3 regions of the Arthrobacter sp. NPDC080073 genome follow, and region 3 is predicted to be linked to each of the others. Evidence: riboswitches for the same ligand, from Rfam matches in the RefSeq annotation. Region 3 holds a riboswitch; each other region holds the start of a gene.
The links. Region 3 has a riboswitch for thiamine pyrophosphate ahead of thiD (bifunctional hydroxymethylpyrimidine kinase/phosphomethylpyrimidine kinase). Riboswitches for the same ligand answer to the same signal wherever they lie in the genome.
Positions count from the first base shown of each region.

Region 1 (4,903 bases), on a different contig from region 3:
AGCGCTCGTCGGGGGCGGGCATGGTACGCAGGATTCCCACCTTGCCGTCGAGCATCAACTGGGCGGCGGCCATCCCGGTCATGAGCGAAATCTGGGCGTTCCAATCCTCCACCGGCAGCGAGGGAGCGGCGACGATCCTGTACCCCTCGCCGTCGGGCAGTTGGACGATTTCCTGCTCGGGCATGTTCAGGCTGGCCCCGCCACGGCGGCGTTCGAGTTCCACCCGCTTGAGCCCGACTTCCTTGAGCAGCTGCAGGACGGGATCAGCCGTTCCGGAATCGATCGCCCGCTGCACGCCCTTGTAGTCGAGCTTGGCGCGGCTTCGTATGCTCGCCCGACGCACGGAGACGGTGCGGAACTCCGCCTCGGCATCGAGTTCGAAGTCCCACACGAACGCGCCGCACGTCTGGCCGGCCAGCAAGCTCCCGGCATGCTCGCTGATGATCTCGGGGTGCAGCGGTATGCGGCCGTCAGGGGCATAGTACGTTTGCCCGCGGCGGCGGGTCTCGGCGTCGAGCGCGCCTCCCGGTGGCACAAAGGAGGGCACATCGGAGATGGCGTAGAGAACCCTGTAACCATCACCGGACCGGTCAATGAAGAGGGCCTGGTCGAGATCCGTGGAAGAGACGGGGTCGATCGTGATGAACGGGACGTCCGTGCAGTCCTGGGCCGGCAGGGTGTGTCCGGAAACAGCGGCTTCGGCGTCCCGCAGCGCTTCAGCGGGATAACCTGCGGGCAGCTCGAGTTCAGTCCGAAGCGCCGCCAGCGCTTCCGCGAGCCGGTTCGACGTTTCACTGACATTCGGGGCTAACCGCTGATGTGACACGAAAGTCAGGGTAACTCCAAAATCTTCCGGAGTCTCGCTAGGCCGCCGCTGCGTCCAAGGCAGCCAGGAGTGCCCGGGCTGCCGACGTCGGATCCTCCGCCTCAGTGATGGCGCGGACCACCACGATGCGGCTCGCGCCGGCCCGAACGACCTCTTCCACGTTGCTGAGATCGATGCCGCCGATCGCAAACCAGGGGAGCATAACCCCGCCGACGGTCTCTTCGTCTGCCTGCTTCACCGCGTTGGCGGCGTACTTCACCAGATCGAGCCCGACGGCGGAACGTCCCGGCTTGGTGGGCGTGGCCCACACGGGTCCGACGCAGAAGTAGTCCAGGCCGCTGCGGCCAGGCGACGCCGCGACGGCTGCGTCAATCTGATCCGGCGTGTGCGTGGAGAGGCCGATGATGGTGCGGTCGTGGAGCAGCTTGCGGGCCGAGCGCAGCGGAATGTCCTTTTGGCCGATATGGAACACCGGTGCGTTGGAGAGGGACGCCACGTCCGCGCGGTCGTTGACTGCCCAGAGACGGCCGTGACGGTGAGCCACGGAGCGCAGTGTCTCCAGGAGCTCCAGTTCCTCGGCCGCTTCAATCGTCTTGTCACGCAGTTGGATGATGTCCACGCCGCCCTCGAATGCGGCATCGACAAACTGCTCAAAATCCCCCTGTTGCTTCCGGGCGTCGGTGCAGAGGTACAGGCGGGCGGTGGTGTGGACATCGTGCGGGGTCATGGAAACAGAGTAGTTCCTCTAAACTGGGCTGGTACCGCGGGAGCCGCGGCGGCAGTCACAATCGCCGCGCGGCTGAGAGGGCTTCAGCGCCGACCGCTTGACCTGATCCGGCTAGTACCGGCGTAGGGAAGGACTCCATGGACGAAGTAAGCACCCAGCACCGACCCCTGCATGCGGATGTGGCGGTGATCGGGGGCGGTGTCATTGGCCTCGGCATCGCGTGGGAAGCCCGCCGGGCCGGCCGTTCGGTGGTCCTGATCGATCCTGTACCGGCGAGCGGCGGCACCTTCGCGGCGGCGGGCATGTTGGCGCCCGTCAGCGAACTGCATTACCAGGAAGAGGACCTCCTGGAGCTCATGCTCGAATCGTCGGCATTGTGGCCGGACTTCGAACGCAATGTGACCGGCTCACGCACCGGACGCACCACGGGTTACCGTACGACGCCGACCCTCGCCGTCGGTGCGGACGCTGCGGACCGCCGGGCGCTCGCCGACCTCCGGGATGTCCAGCTGGCCAACGGCCTGGTGGTGGAATCCGTGCCGCTGCGCGAAGCCCGGGAGCGTGAGCCGCTGTTGAGCCCGCAGATTTCCTGTGCCTTCGACATCCCGGGCGACCACCAAGTGGATCCGCGCCGGCTTTCGGCTGCGATTCTAGGCGCGCTTGCAGACCACCGGCCCGGCGATTCCAGCTGGATTGCAGGGGCCGAGGGCGGTTTTGCGGTCAGGGACACCGCGGCCGGCCTCCTGTGGGAGGACGGGCGCGTCGTCGGGGTTGTGCTCGGCTCAGGCATCGAAGTGCACGCCACCGAAACGGTGGTAGCCAACGGACTTGATGCCGCGCGCTTGAACGGCCTGCCGGATGGATTGTCGCTCCCGTTGCGTCCGGTGTACGGCGACATTCTTCGGCTGCGCGTCCCGGAGCACCTGCAACCCCTTGTCACGGCCACGGTCCGTGGGATGGTGCGCGGAGTGCCCGTCTACATCGTCCCCCGAGACGACGGGTCCGTGGTGATCGGCGCGACGCAACGCGAAGACGGCTTGTCGGAGTCCGGAGGAACGGCCAACCCGGTGTCAGCCGGCGGCGTGTACCAGTTGCTCCGCGACGCCCAGGTACTTGTCCCGGCCGTGGCCGAACTGGAACTCCTGGAAGCAACTGCCCGTGCGCGTCCGGGCACTCCGGACAATGCGCCGCTGCTGGGCAGGGTCGGCACTGAGGGCGGCGGGGACACGGCCGTGCACGGCCTCATCGTAGCCAGCGGCTTCTTCCGCCATGGCGTGCTCCTCACCCCGGCAGCGGCGAAAATCTGCGTCGGACTCATGGACGGCACCGTCGATCCCCGGTGGAACAAATTCCGCCCGGACCGCTTCTCCCGCCCGCTTGCAGCGGCACGGGCCTCAACAGCCCGCCCATCCTCCGATACCTCTAATCCCCTCCCGAAGGACCCCGCATGAACATCAAATTAAACGGCGCAGACCACACACTGAGTGACGACGCTTCGGTCACCACCCTCGTCAGCCACATCACCGGACGGGCCGTGGACCCCAGCGGCCAGGCGGCCGACGGACGCAAGATCGGCGTCGCCGTCGCACGCAATTCCGAAGTGGTGCCGCGCAGCCAGTGGGCTGCCACCGCGCTCGAAGAGGGCGACGAACTCGAAATCGTTACCGCAGTACAAGGAGGCTGAACGATGACCACAGCAAGCACCCAAGCAGCAAGCACCCGAACCGATCCCCTGATGATCGACGGTGTCGAGTTCGGCTCGCGCCTCATCATGGGGACCGGCGGAGCCCCGAGCCTGGACGGGCTGGGGGCAGCCTTGCTGGCTTCCGGCACCGAACTCACCACCGTTGCCATGCGGAGGTACTCCCCGACGGAAACAGGTTCGCTGTTCCAGTTGCTCGTTGACCACGGCATCCGTGTCCTGCCCAACACCGCCGGCTGTTTCACTGCCAAGGACGCTGTCATGACAGCCGAGCTTGCCCGGGAGGCCTTGGAAACGGATTGGGTGAAGCTCGAGGTCATTGCCGACGAACAGACCCTACTGCCTGATGCCGTGGAGCTCGTGGATGCAACAGAGAAACTCGTCGACCGCGGCTTCAAGGTCTTCGCCTACACCAACGACGACCCAGTGCTGGCGCTTCGCCTGGAAAACCTTGGAGCGACTGCGGTGATGCCCTTGGGTGCGCCTATCGGCACCGGCCTGGGCATCCTGAATCCGCACAACATCGAGCTGATTGTGTCCCGCGCTTCGGTGCCGGTAGTGCTCGACGCCGGCATCGGCACCGCGTCCGACGCCGTACTCGCCATGGAGCTCGGCTGCGACGCCGTGCTTCTGGCCACCGCAGTGACCCGTGCGCAGAACCCGGTGCAGATGGGCGAGGCCTTCAAACATGCGGTCATCGCCGGTAGGCTGGCGAAGCAGGCGGGCCGCATCCCGCGCCGGGAACACGCACTGGCCTCCTCGGCGATGGAAGGCCGGGCCGAGTTCCTCTAACGGCCACCGCTGGCCGCTCGGGGGATTCCTGCGAATTCCACATCAGCGAAGGAGCGTCCCATGGCCGGTAAAGACGACATCCTCACCAGGTCTGCGATCGACGACGCCTTGGCGAAGCTGCCGGACTGGCGGTACCGCCTGGGCGGCCTCGTCACCGTCTACAAATGCCCGACGTCGGCTGCCGCGTTGGAGCTGATCGCCGCCGTCGGGCGCATCGCCGAGCAGCAGAACCACCACCCGGACCTGGACTGGCGGTACAACCGGGTGTTCATCCGCTACACCTCCCATGACTCCGGCAGCGAAGTGACCCAACGGGACATCCGGGCGGCCACGAGCGCCAGCGAAGCAGCCGCGGAGGCCGGGGCAGTGGCCGAACCCGAAGCCACGCCATGAGCCGGATGTGTATCGAGAGCCGCAGCGCCGGCTAGAGGCGCAGCGCCGGCTAGAGGCGCAGCGCCGGCTAGAGGCGCAGCGCCGGCTAGAGCCGCAGCGCCGCGGTCAGCTTGGCGGTGTCGTGCCGGGTCCGATGGCGGCCCAGGAAGTAGGAGGCCACCGCGGCAGCCACGGTACCCAGAATGATGGGCAGCACCCATGGGATCCACGTCAGGCCAGGCTGGTAGCCAAAGCCAAGTTGGATGAAGATCATCCAACTCAGCATGGCGACGGCCACCGAAACGCCAGCGGGCAGGGTGATTCCGTACGTTCCACGGTGTTTGTCAGTTCCCCAAACGATGAAGCCTGAGGCGATGGTGGCTAGCGCCACGATGACAAGTGAGAGCATGCGGACTCCTGGCTCGCTGGTGTTCTTGCGTCTTGCTTAGAGGGCTCCGAAGCCGACCCGGCGTACTTCCTCGGC
Region 1 is NZ_JBFBKR010000002.1:126,878-131,780, forward strand. Features, by position in the region: gene AB0O52_RS02800 (RNB domain-containing ribonuclease) at 1-826, opposite strand, end outside; gene thiE (thiamine phosphate synthase) at 864-1,553, opposite strand; TPP riboswitch at 1,580-1,699, shown strand; gene thiO (glycine oxidase ThiO) at 1,691-3,004, shown strand; gene thiS (sulfur carrier protein ThiS) at 3,001-3,237, shown strand; gene AB0O52_RS02820 (thiazole synthase) at 3,241-4,047, shown strand; gene AB0O52_RS02825 (4a-hydroxytetrahydrobiopterin dehydratase) at 4,108-4,440, shown strand; gene AB0O52_RS02830 (hypothetical protein) at 4,526-4,828, opposite strand; gene AB0O52_RS02835 (DUF3107 domain-containing protein) at 4,865-4,903, opposite strand, start outside.
Region 1: another riboswitch for thiamine pyrophosphate. It lies ahead of thiO (glycine oxidase ThiO); the one in region 3 lies ahead of thiD (bifunctional hydroxymethylpyrimidine kinase/phosphomethylpyrimidine kinase).

Region 2 (4,903 bases), on a different contig from region 3:
CGGCCGACAGGATCGCGGTGCTCCAGCCGCCAAGCGCTGCCGCCATGATCAGGGGCCAGCCGCGCTGCCACAGCAAGCGCACGGTGAGCCCCGCTAGGGGGAACAGCGCCAGTTCGCCGAGGAGCGCCGTCGAGGCGGACACCAAGTCGATGGACAACGCCAACACCAAGGTGATCAGAAAGACAGAGACGAACTTGGCCAGCGGATTCGCGCGTGTCAGGAGGGCATTATTGCCGCGCAGGGTCAGGGCTTCCCTCATGCCGCACCCGCTTCCTGCCGGGCCCCGCCTTGGAACGCGGGCTCGAGCCGCATCTCGGTGCCGCCCAGGACAGCGCTGAATTCCTGGTCGTGGGTCACGGAAACCACGGACGTTCCGGCGTCGAGCAGTTCGGACAGGAACGACGCAAGCTCGGCCCAAGTGTTCGCGTCCTGGCCGAAAGTCGGTTCGTCCAGCACCAGGACGCGGGGGTGGGCAGCGAGCACCGTGGCCACGGACAGCCGCCGCTTTTCACCCCCGGAGAGCGTATAGGGATTGGCGTCCACGAGATGCCCCAGCCGCAACCGCTCCAGCAACTCGTCCACCCGATCCTCGCCGTGGCCAAGGTGCTTGGGGCCGAACATGAGCTCATCAAGCACGCGGCCGGTGACGAACTGGTGCTCGGGCTCTTGGAACACGGTCCCGATGCGGGAGATCAGCTGCTGGGCTTTCCACTTGAACGGATCGGTTCCGGCGCCGTCACTGAGCCCGACGGCGGCAGTCACCGTACCGGACACCGGCGCCAACAGGCCGGCTAGGGTCAAAGCGAAGGTCGACTTTCCGGCCCCGTTGGGGCCCGTGATGGTCAGCGCCTGCCCGGCGAAGACTTCGGCGTCGAGCCCGGCCTGCACGGGAAGGGGCGGGATGGTTTTGAACCCCCGGCGCCGCGGCCGTTCGCGTGATACCGCGAGCTCCTGGGTGGCGAGCAGCAGCTCTCCCGCGCTCCCCGCCCCGGAGCCTGCGGTTGTTCCGGAGCCTGCGGCTCTTCCCGAACCGGCTGCTGTTCCGGAACGTGGCCGGGTGGCCGGAACGTACCCGGGCACCCAGACGCCCGCAGCAGTGAGCATGTCCCTTGCTTGCGCCAGAACGGTGTCCGGATCGCCGTCCAGGAGCATGCCCGGCGTGGACGCTCCCTCGGAGGACGAGCTGCCCGGCTGGAGGACCACGATCCGGTCCACGAGGTCTTTCCAGACCGAGACCCGGTGCTCCACCACCACCAACGTGGCGCCTGTCTTGTCCAGGCAACGGCCCACGGCATCGCGGACTTCCAGCACGCCGGCCGGGTCCAGGTTGGCGGTCGGCTCGTCCAGGAGGATCAGGCCAGGGCGCATCGCCAGGATTCCGGCCAGGGCAAGGCGCTGTTTCTGTCCGCCCGAGAGGGCCGACGTCGGGTGGTCGGGCGCAAAGTTGCCGCTGGCACTATTCCGCAGCCCGACGTCGTCGAGCGCTTCATGGACCCGCTTCCAGATCTCTTCCCGCGGCACGCAAAGGTTCTCGGCGCCGAACGCGACGTCGTCGCCCAGCCGGGAAAGCACCACCTGGGTTTCGGGATCCTGCTGCATGAGTCCGGCACGGCCCCGCCGGGCCTTCGGCGAAACGCCGTCCACCAGCAACGAGCCGGTCTCATCGGCGTCGTCACCTTCCTCGCCCAGCACGCCCGCGAGGGCATGCAGGAGCGTCGACTTGCCTGCGCCCGAGGGGCCAAGCAGGAGCACGCGCTCGCCTGGGCGGATGTCCAGGTCCAAGGCGTGGATGGCCTGCGTGGTGCGGCCAGCGTGCCGCCAGCCCCACCCTTGCGCGGAAATGGCGGCAGGTCGCACCACAGCGGAGGTGCCGGAATCAGGACTGGGCATCAGGAAAAGACAGGCTCCGAGGCGGCCTTGCGGGACGCGAACGCGCTCAGGACACCGGTCTTGGCCAGGCCGCGGGTCGCGATCCAGGCCAGGGCACCGGCGATGACGGCACCGGAGATCGTGCAGAACACGATGTACGCGAGCTTGTCGCCGGGTTCGTAGGCGATGTTCCAGCCCCACGGCAGGAAGGAGTCGTTCAGACCGCAGAAGAGGCCCGCACCGGCACCGGCCAGCAGCGACACCGGTAGGTTGAACTTCTTGTACATGAAGGCTAGGAAGATGAGTTCCGCGCCGAGACCCTGGAGCAGGCCCGAGATCAGGACCGTGGTGCCGTACTGCGAACCCATGATGAGTTCACTGGTGGCGGCAACGGTCTCGCAGAAAATCGCCGCACCGGGCTTGCGGACAATGAGCATGCCCAGCACTGCCGGAATCATCCAACCGCCGGCGATCAGGCCGCTCAGCGGAGGGTAGCCCGCGGACATAGGCGTGGCAACCAGAGCCATCTGGTCCCACGCCCAGAAGATCACGCCACCGGCGATCGAGATCAGTGCCGCCACGACGATGTCCACGACGCGCCAATTGTAACCAGGCTTGGTGAGGCCCGGCCTTGCAGAAATACCAGTCATTTTGTCCTCCTGAGGAACAGGAGGGGAAAGTGTTTCCGGTTGCCTGCGGGCGGTTTCCGCCACGCCGGTCCGGACACTATGAGAACTCGACTCCCTTGCGCCGGTACTAGCCGGATCAGGTTCGAGGGTCTGCGGCTGTCCGCACTCTCAGCGCCCGTCCTCCGTGCCGCATTGCTGCGGGCCCGACGGCGGCGCTCCCCTGTCGTTATCAATCCACCCTTTTGGGCGTGGTTCAGTTTACACCTTGACGGGGTTGCGGGCGCTGTGCCGGAACGAGTAACGACGGATTCTGCTGGATCACTCGCCGGGTGGGCGCAGGCCGGCCCGGAATGGCGCGGGCGGCCGCAGAAACTGGGAGAATGATCCAGCAGAATGTGACGCAGCGCGGGCAAAGGAGCGGTCTTGGCAGTCATTAGCGAAGTGAACAGCACCACGGTGGCCGAACCAAGGCTCGCCGCGAGCGTGATCCTGGTCCGCGAGACCCCCGGCCACGCAGTTTCGGCAGGCCCGGAGATACCCGCGGATGCCGGGCGCGTGCTGGAAGTGTTCGTCCAGCACCGGGTGACCACGATGGATTTCGCCGCCGGCATGGTCGTCTTTCCCGGGGGACGAGTGGACCAGGCGGACAGCTCCGGCTGGGACTTCGCGGACGACGTGGCCGAGCGGCACGCCTCGGCATGGCACCGGAGCAGCATAGCCGTCGAGCCTTCTACCGCCCGGTTCAACGCCGGCCGGGTGCTGGCGGCCGCGCAGCGCGAGGTGTTTGAAGAGGCCGGGCTGAAGCTCGACGCCGGCACCCTCCGCCCGTGGGCCAACTGGGTCACCCCGGCAGACCAACCCAAGCGCTTCGACACGTACTTCTACCTTGCCTGCCCGCTTTCCGGTGCCGGCCCAAAGCACCAAACCACGGAAGCGTCATCGTCCTTGTGGATGCCGGTCCGCGGAATCCTGGACGCCGAAGCCACCGGAACCCTCAAACTTATGCCGCCCACGCTGGCGTTGCTGGATGAGCTCCTCGCCCTCGGCACGGTGGAAGCGATACTGGCGGAGGACCGTGACATCGTGCCCGTCCGCCCGAAGCCAGGAGCCCTGGAGGAGTTCTTCCGGCTGAGGCGCCAAGCGCCATCCGTTGCTCCGGAACTGCCCTGAAGTGGGGTTAGGCTGGGGACAGTCCTGTTTCGTCCCGCAAGGAGTCCCGGAATGAACCTCCTCATCAAACTGTTCGGCACTGGCGTGAGCATCGGTGCAGGCTTTGTCGGCACCAAGCTCGTCAATGCGTTGTGGGAAAAGTCCACAGGCAAGAAGCCTCCCAAGGGTCACGATGACATGGAGGCAAGCCTGCGCTCGGCTCTGACCTTCGCCCTGATTTCGGCGACTGTCAGCGCCGTCATCCAGGTTTTCGCGAGCCGCAGTACCCAGCGCGCCATCTCGCGCTTCTCGAAGACGCAGGACATCGTCTAGGACTCTTCTTGAGCCTCCTCCGCGGCCCGTTGACCGGCAGCCCGCAGCACCACGGCCTCGAGTTCGTCGATGCTGAGCAACTCGGGGTGGAGGTGCTTGGTGCGGTAGCCAGCGCGGCCCACCATGTGTGCGGACACGGGCACTGTCAGCAATTGGAAAATCCAGGCGACGGCAAGGATCGGCCATACCCACCATTCGCGCATCTGCAGCCCGATGGCCGCCAAGACGAGGAACAACCCCAGCACTTGCGGCTTGGTAGCTGCGTGCATGCGGCTCATCAGGTCCGGGAAACGCAACAGCCCGATTGCTGCCCCCAATGACATCAGCGCTCCCGCTATCAGCAGGACCGCAGTAACGGCATCGATGACGCCATCAACTCCCGTGGCATTAGGAGTCATTGACCTGTCCTCTCCGATCGGCCACGAAGCGGGCCACCGTCACCGAGCCAACGAACCCGATCAGCGTCAGTGCGACGAGCAGCACGAGGTTGTTGAGGTGCCTGTTGACCGCCATGTCGATGGCCAACGCGGCGCCCAGTATGGCGAGCAGCACGTCTGAGGCGAGCACTCGGTCCAGCAAGGAAGGCCCGACGGCGATCCTGTAGATCGCGCCTGCCGCCGCGAGGCTGAGAATCACCGCCGTAACGATGAGCACGATGTCTTTCACGAACCAGCTCCCCTCGTTGCAGGCCTGCCTTCGGCCTGGAGTGCGTCCATTTCCGCGCGGGTACCCATGATCCGGATCAGCGAGGCCTCCGTATCCTGGACTTCCTTGCGCAGCTTGGCGGTGTCCGCATCGTTGCGGACATTGAGCCCGTGGATGTAGAGCGTGGACGTGGAACGGTCCACCTCCACCACCAAAGAACCCGGAATCAGCGAAATCACGTGCCCGGTGGCGGTCACCATGAGGTCGGAACGGCTACG
Region 2 is NZ_JBFBKR010000013.1:49,689-54,591, reverse strand. Features, by position in the region: gene AB0O52_RS15275 (energy-coupling factor transporter transmembrane component T) at 1-259, opposite strand, end outside; gene AB0O52_RS15270 (ABC transporter ATP-binding protein) at 256-1,890, opposite strand; gene AB0O52_RS15265 (ECF transporter S component) at 1,890-2,519, opposite strand; TPP riboswitch at 2,594-2,730, opposite strand; gene AB0O52_RS15260 (NUDIX domain-containing protein) at 2,922-3,668, shown strand; gene AB0O52_RS15255 (DUF4235 domain-containing protein) at 3,720-3,980, shown strand; gene mnhG (monovalent cation/H(+) antiporter subunit G) at 3,977-4,378, opposite strand; gene AB0O52_RS15245 (monovalent cation/H+ antiporter complex subunit F) at 4,368-4,646, opposite strand; gene AB0O52_RS15240 (Na+/H+ antiporter subunit E) at 4,643-4,903, opposite strand, start outside.
Region 2: another riboswitch for thiamine pyrophosphate. It lies ahead of AB0O52_RS15265 (ECF transporter S component); the one in region 3 lies ahead of thiD (bifunctional hydroxymethylpyrimidine kinase/phosphomethylpyrimidine kinase).

Region 3 (4,903 bases):
CTCGAAAAGTGGACCTCGGATCAGGACATCTTCTCGGCCTGGCGCGTGGACGAACAGATCCACAAAGCCTTGGAGCGCAAGGTCTTCCTGCCCTCCGGTGGTTCGCTCGTGATCGACCGTACCGAGGCCATGACGGTTGTTGACGTCAACACCGGGAAGTTCACCGGCAGCGGTGGCAACCTCGAGGAAACCGTCACCAAGAACAACCTCGAGGCTGCCGAGGAAGTGGTCCGCCAGCTGCGCTTGCGCGACATCGGCGGAATCATCGTCATCGACTTCATCGACATGGTCCTGGAATCCAACCGCGATCTCGTGCTGCGCCGGCTGGTCGAGTGCCTCGGCCGGGACCGCACCAAGCACCAGGTCGCCGAAGTGACGTCGCTCGGATTGGTCCAGATGACCCGCAAGCGCATGGGCACCGGCCTGCTAGAGGTCTTCGGCGAGCAGTGCGAAACGTGCGGAGGGCGCGGAATCGTCACGCACGACGAGCCGGTGGAGCACCGTCGGGCCAACGTGGTGGCCGCCGAACACCACCACCCGCGTACGGAGTCACAGCCGGCCGTCCGCCCGGAACAGCGCAAGCGCCGCCGCGGCAGGGGCACGGGGCAGGGGACTACTGAGCTCCCGATGACCCCTCCTGTGCAGGTCCACTCCGTGGAATCCACTGACCCGAATCGCAAGGCAGCCACCCGCGCCGCCCTTGCCACCATTGCGGCTGCCGCCCACGCTGCCCACTTGCACGACGACGAGCTCCACCATGCGGCCGAATTGCTCGCCGACGGGCACGTAGCGGAAGCGACCCCGGTCCAGGCCCCTGCGGCCCCGGTCCAGGCTCCCGCCGCTGCATCGGGTGGCGAGGAACGTTCGACGCCTGTGCTGCGGTTCGGCGGCGAGGAAGTGGCGTTGCCCTTCGTCCACCACGAAGAGGAACCGGCGAGTGGGGCGCCTGCCATGAGCCTGGATCTGTTGGCACAGGCGTTCGCTGGCCTGGGAGAAGCTCCGGACACCGCGGCGACCGCGACAGAAACCAAGGAAGCGCCCGCAGCGGCCCCGGCTGCCGCTGCACCCGTAGAATCCCCGGAGACGGGTCCGCGTGGACGCCGAGGCCGCCGCAACCGTAGTGCCAGCCGGGCCCAGGGTGCCGCCAACGCCACCAACGTGGAGCACCACGAGGTCGCCGCGGCCGCCTCCGGCGGGGCCGCGCACGAGGCAAAGGCGGCGGACGCCGCTCCGGCCAAGCCGACGGCGGCAGCGGAACCGATCATCCTCGGAGTCGGCGTGCCCAAGTCCGAACTCTAAGCGCAATACCCTGTCCGAAGCCCCGGCTGTTCCCGCTCCAGTGGAAACCGCCGGGGCTTCTGCGTTGCAGGCCAAGCGACCGGACCTCCCTGCAGCGGTTGCAAAGGGCGGTTTCAGCGGGCGGGGCGTGATCCGGGTTAAGCTTGGGGACTGACACGGGGTGCCGCGCACCAAGCCGGCTGAGACCAGACCCGTTGAACCTGTCCGGTTAGCACCGGCGAAGGGATGTCTCGCATGACTGTTCCGGCGCAATCAGCCGTCTACCCGCTCAAGGCCGTCCAGCGCCCTATCCCCAGGGTCCTGAGCATTGCCGGCTCGGATCCTTCAGGTGGCGCCGGGATCCAGGCAGACCTCAAGAGCATCGCGGCCAACGGCGGCTACGGCATGGCCGTCATCACGGCGCTCACCGTACAAAACACCCAGGGAGTCACTGCTGTCCATGTTCCACCCGTGGAGTTCCTGCGCCAGCAGCTGGACGCCATTAGCGACGACATCACCGTTGATGCCGTCAAGATCGGCATGCTCGGGGATGCGGCGGTCATCCACGAGGTCCGCCGCTGGCTCGGGGAGGCCCGTCCCGCCGTCGTCGTGCTGGACCCGGTGATGATCGCCACCAGCGGCGACCGGCTCCTGGCGGAGTCCGCTGAAGCCGCACTGCTGGAACTTCTGCCCCTGGCTGACTTGGTGACCCCCAACCTTCCGGAACTGGCCATGCTGCTAGGCGAACCTGAGGCCACTGACTGGGCATCGGCATTGGAGCAAGGCAAACGCCTGGCTGCCGCCTGTGGGAACACCGTCCTGGTGAAGGGCGGCCATCTGCAGGGAGCGGGCTGCCCCGACGCCCTCGTCAACACCGGGGGAGTCCTGAGCCAGGACGTGGTGGAATTCGCCGGCCAACGGGTGGAGACCCGCAATAGCCACGGCACGGGGTGTTCCCTGTCGTCGGCGATGGCGACGGCCAAGGCGCGGACCGGCGAATGGGAGTCCGCCCTGCGTGTGGTCAAGCCGTGGCTTCAGGAGGCGCTGACCCAGTCCGGGGTGCTGGAGGTGGGGAAGGGCAACGGGCCGATCCATCATTTCCACGGGCTCCGGCATTCCCTTCAACCGGGGGATTTTGCCGTCCGGATGTGGGAAGCCGCCCAAACGGAACTCGCGGCCATTTATGGCCTGGACTTCATACGGCACTTGCAGTCCGGCGGGCTCAGCGAAGCGCAGTTCCGCTATTACCTGTCGCAGGATGCCATCTATCTCAACGGCTATTCCCGTGTCCTGGCGCGGGCAAGCGCCCTCGCTCCAAGCGAAAGCGAACAGCTGTTCTGGGCCCGCGGCTCGCAAATGTGCCTTGAAGTCGAGTCCGAGCTGCATCGGAATTGGCTCAGCGGACGCCAGGTAGGTGGAGGGTTAGGCCCGGTCACCAAGGCCTATGTCGACCACTTGCTGGCGGCATCGGCGTCGGGCAGCTATGCCGTCCTGCTGGCTGCCATCCTTCCCTGCTACTGGTTGTACGCCGAAGTGGGCCAGCAGCTCCACCATGGTTACAGGCAGGCGGGAGCGTCGGAGGAGCACCCTTACGCGGACTGGCTGCGCACCTACGCGGACGAGGCGTTTGCCGAGGCCACCCGCAAGGCGATCGACATCACGGATGCCGCCGCGCAGGCAGCAACGCCTGCGGAGCGCACCGCGATGATGGAGGCATTCACCCAGTCCTGCCGTTATGAAACGGCGTTCTTCGATGCTCCAAGGTTGCACGGCTGAACCCGGTTCCTGTCGCGGAAGGATGGGAACAAGGCCTGTGCCGGAGGGCGCTGCAGCGTGTCGGAGTGGGGATCCGGGCTTTTCCCGCCCGGCAGGGTAAGGTGGACGGGCACGGTACCGGATGGCGGCATAGCCAGTCTGTGGCAGCCATCACGTGGCAGCCTCCGGACCTGGCCTCATTTGCAGCCGAAGGCGAAACTAGCGTAATCTAGATCTTCGGTGCTTACGCCAACACTTGGGTTATGCCCCCAGAAACCGTTCATTTGGAACTGACCTTTCATTTGGAACTATTCGAGGGATGACTCATGGATTCCCTACCGGAGTCCACGGCGTTGAGGCACAGCGTGAACCAGGCCCGTTTTCGGATCGGGGTTCCGCACGCAAATTTAGTAATAAACGTCGAGAGAAGTGAGTGCCCAAGTGGTGTACGCGATTGTCCGCGCAGGCGGCCGCCAAGAAAAGGTTTCCGTTGGAGACTACGTAACCCTGAACCGCGTCCCCGGTGGAGCCGGCAGCACCCTTGAGCTGCCCGCACTGCTCCTGGTGGACGGTGACAAGGTCACCTCCGCTGCTGCGGATCTGGCCAAGGTCAAGGTTACGGCTGAGATCCTCGAAGACCTCCGTGGTCCGAAGATCGTCATCCAGAAGTTCAAGAACAAGACCGGGTACAAGAAGCGCCAGGGTCACCGTCAAGAACTGACCAAGATCAAGATCACCGGTATCAAGTAACCACTGGTTGCTGTTCAGGTTTTCAACAGGTTCCCCAGAATTTAAAGGCAGGCATTTCAAATGGCACATAAAAAAGGCGCGAGCTCCACTCGCAACGGTCGTGACTCCAACGCCCAGTACCTCGGCGTAAAGCGCTTCGGTGGCCAGGTCGTTTCCGCAGGCGAGATCATCGTCCGCCAGCGCGGCACCCACTTCCACCCGGGCGCCGGTGTCGGCCGCGGTGGCGACGACACCCTGTTCGCCCTGCAGGCAGGTGCGGTTGAGTTCGGTACTCGCCGCGGCCGTCGCGTAGTGAACATCGTTGCTGCTGCAGCTGCAGAGTAACAACACGTTCTGAACGGGTGGAGCGGGCCGTATGGCCCGCTCCATCTGTGTTTTTAACCGCACTAGAATTTAGTAGGGCGGGCGGCGGCGCATCAGCCCGCAACGCGCACTTCAAGCAGTAATTTCCACATAGAGGAGAAACACGTGGCGACCTTCGTAGACCGGGTAGTACTTCACGTATCCGGCGGAACAGGCGGCCACGGCTGTGTCTCTGTTAAGCGCGAGAAGTTCAAGCCCCTCGGCGGACCCGACGGCGGCAACGGCGGCAATGGGGGCGACGTCATCCTGCGCGTCGATGCCCAGACCACCACTTTGCTTGACTACCACCACGCACCGCACCGGCACGCAACCAACGGTGGCCCCGGCATGGGCGACTGGCGCGGCGGCAAGAACGGTGAAACCCTCGTGCTTCCCGTGCCGGACGGCACTGTGGTCAAGACCAAGGACGGCGTCGTCCTGGCTGACCTCGTAGGTGAGGGCACCGAATTCATTGCTGCCGCCGGCGGCCAGGGCGGCCTTGGCAACGCCTCGTTGTCTTCGCAGAAGCGCCGTGCCCCCGGTTTCGCCCTCCTCGGAATTGAAGGCGACTCCAGTGACATCGTCCTGGAGTTGAAGTCCATCGCAGACATCGCGCTGGTTGGCTTCCCCTCCGCGGGTAAGTCCAGCCTCGTCGCGGCAATGTCAGCGGCGCGGCCCAAGATCGCCGACTACCCGTTCACCACCCTGATCCCCAACCTTGGCGTGGTCCAGGCCGGTGACGTCCGTTTCACCATTGCAGACGTTCCCGGGCTGATCG
Region 3 is NZ_JBFBKR010000009.1:24,752-29,654, reverse strand. Features, by position in the region: gene AB0O52_RS12045 (Rne/Rng family ribonuclease) at 1-1,299, shown strand, start outside; TPP riboswitch at 1,446-1,542, shown strand; gene thiD (bifunctional hydroxymethylpyrimidine kinase/phosphomethylpyrimidine kinase) at 1,534-3,054, shown strand; gene rplU (50S ribosomal protein L21) at 3,475-3,783, shown strand; gene rpmA (50S ribosomal protein L27) at 3,844-4,107, shown strand; gene obgE (GTPase ObgE) at 4,252-4,903, shown strand, end outside.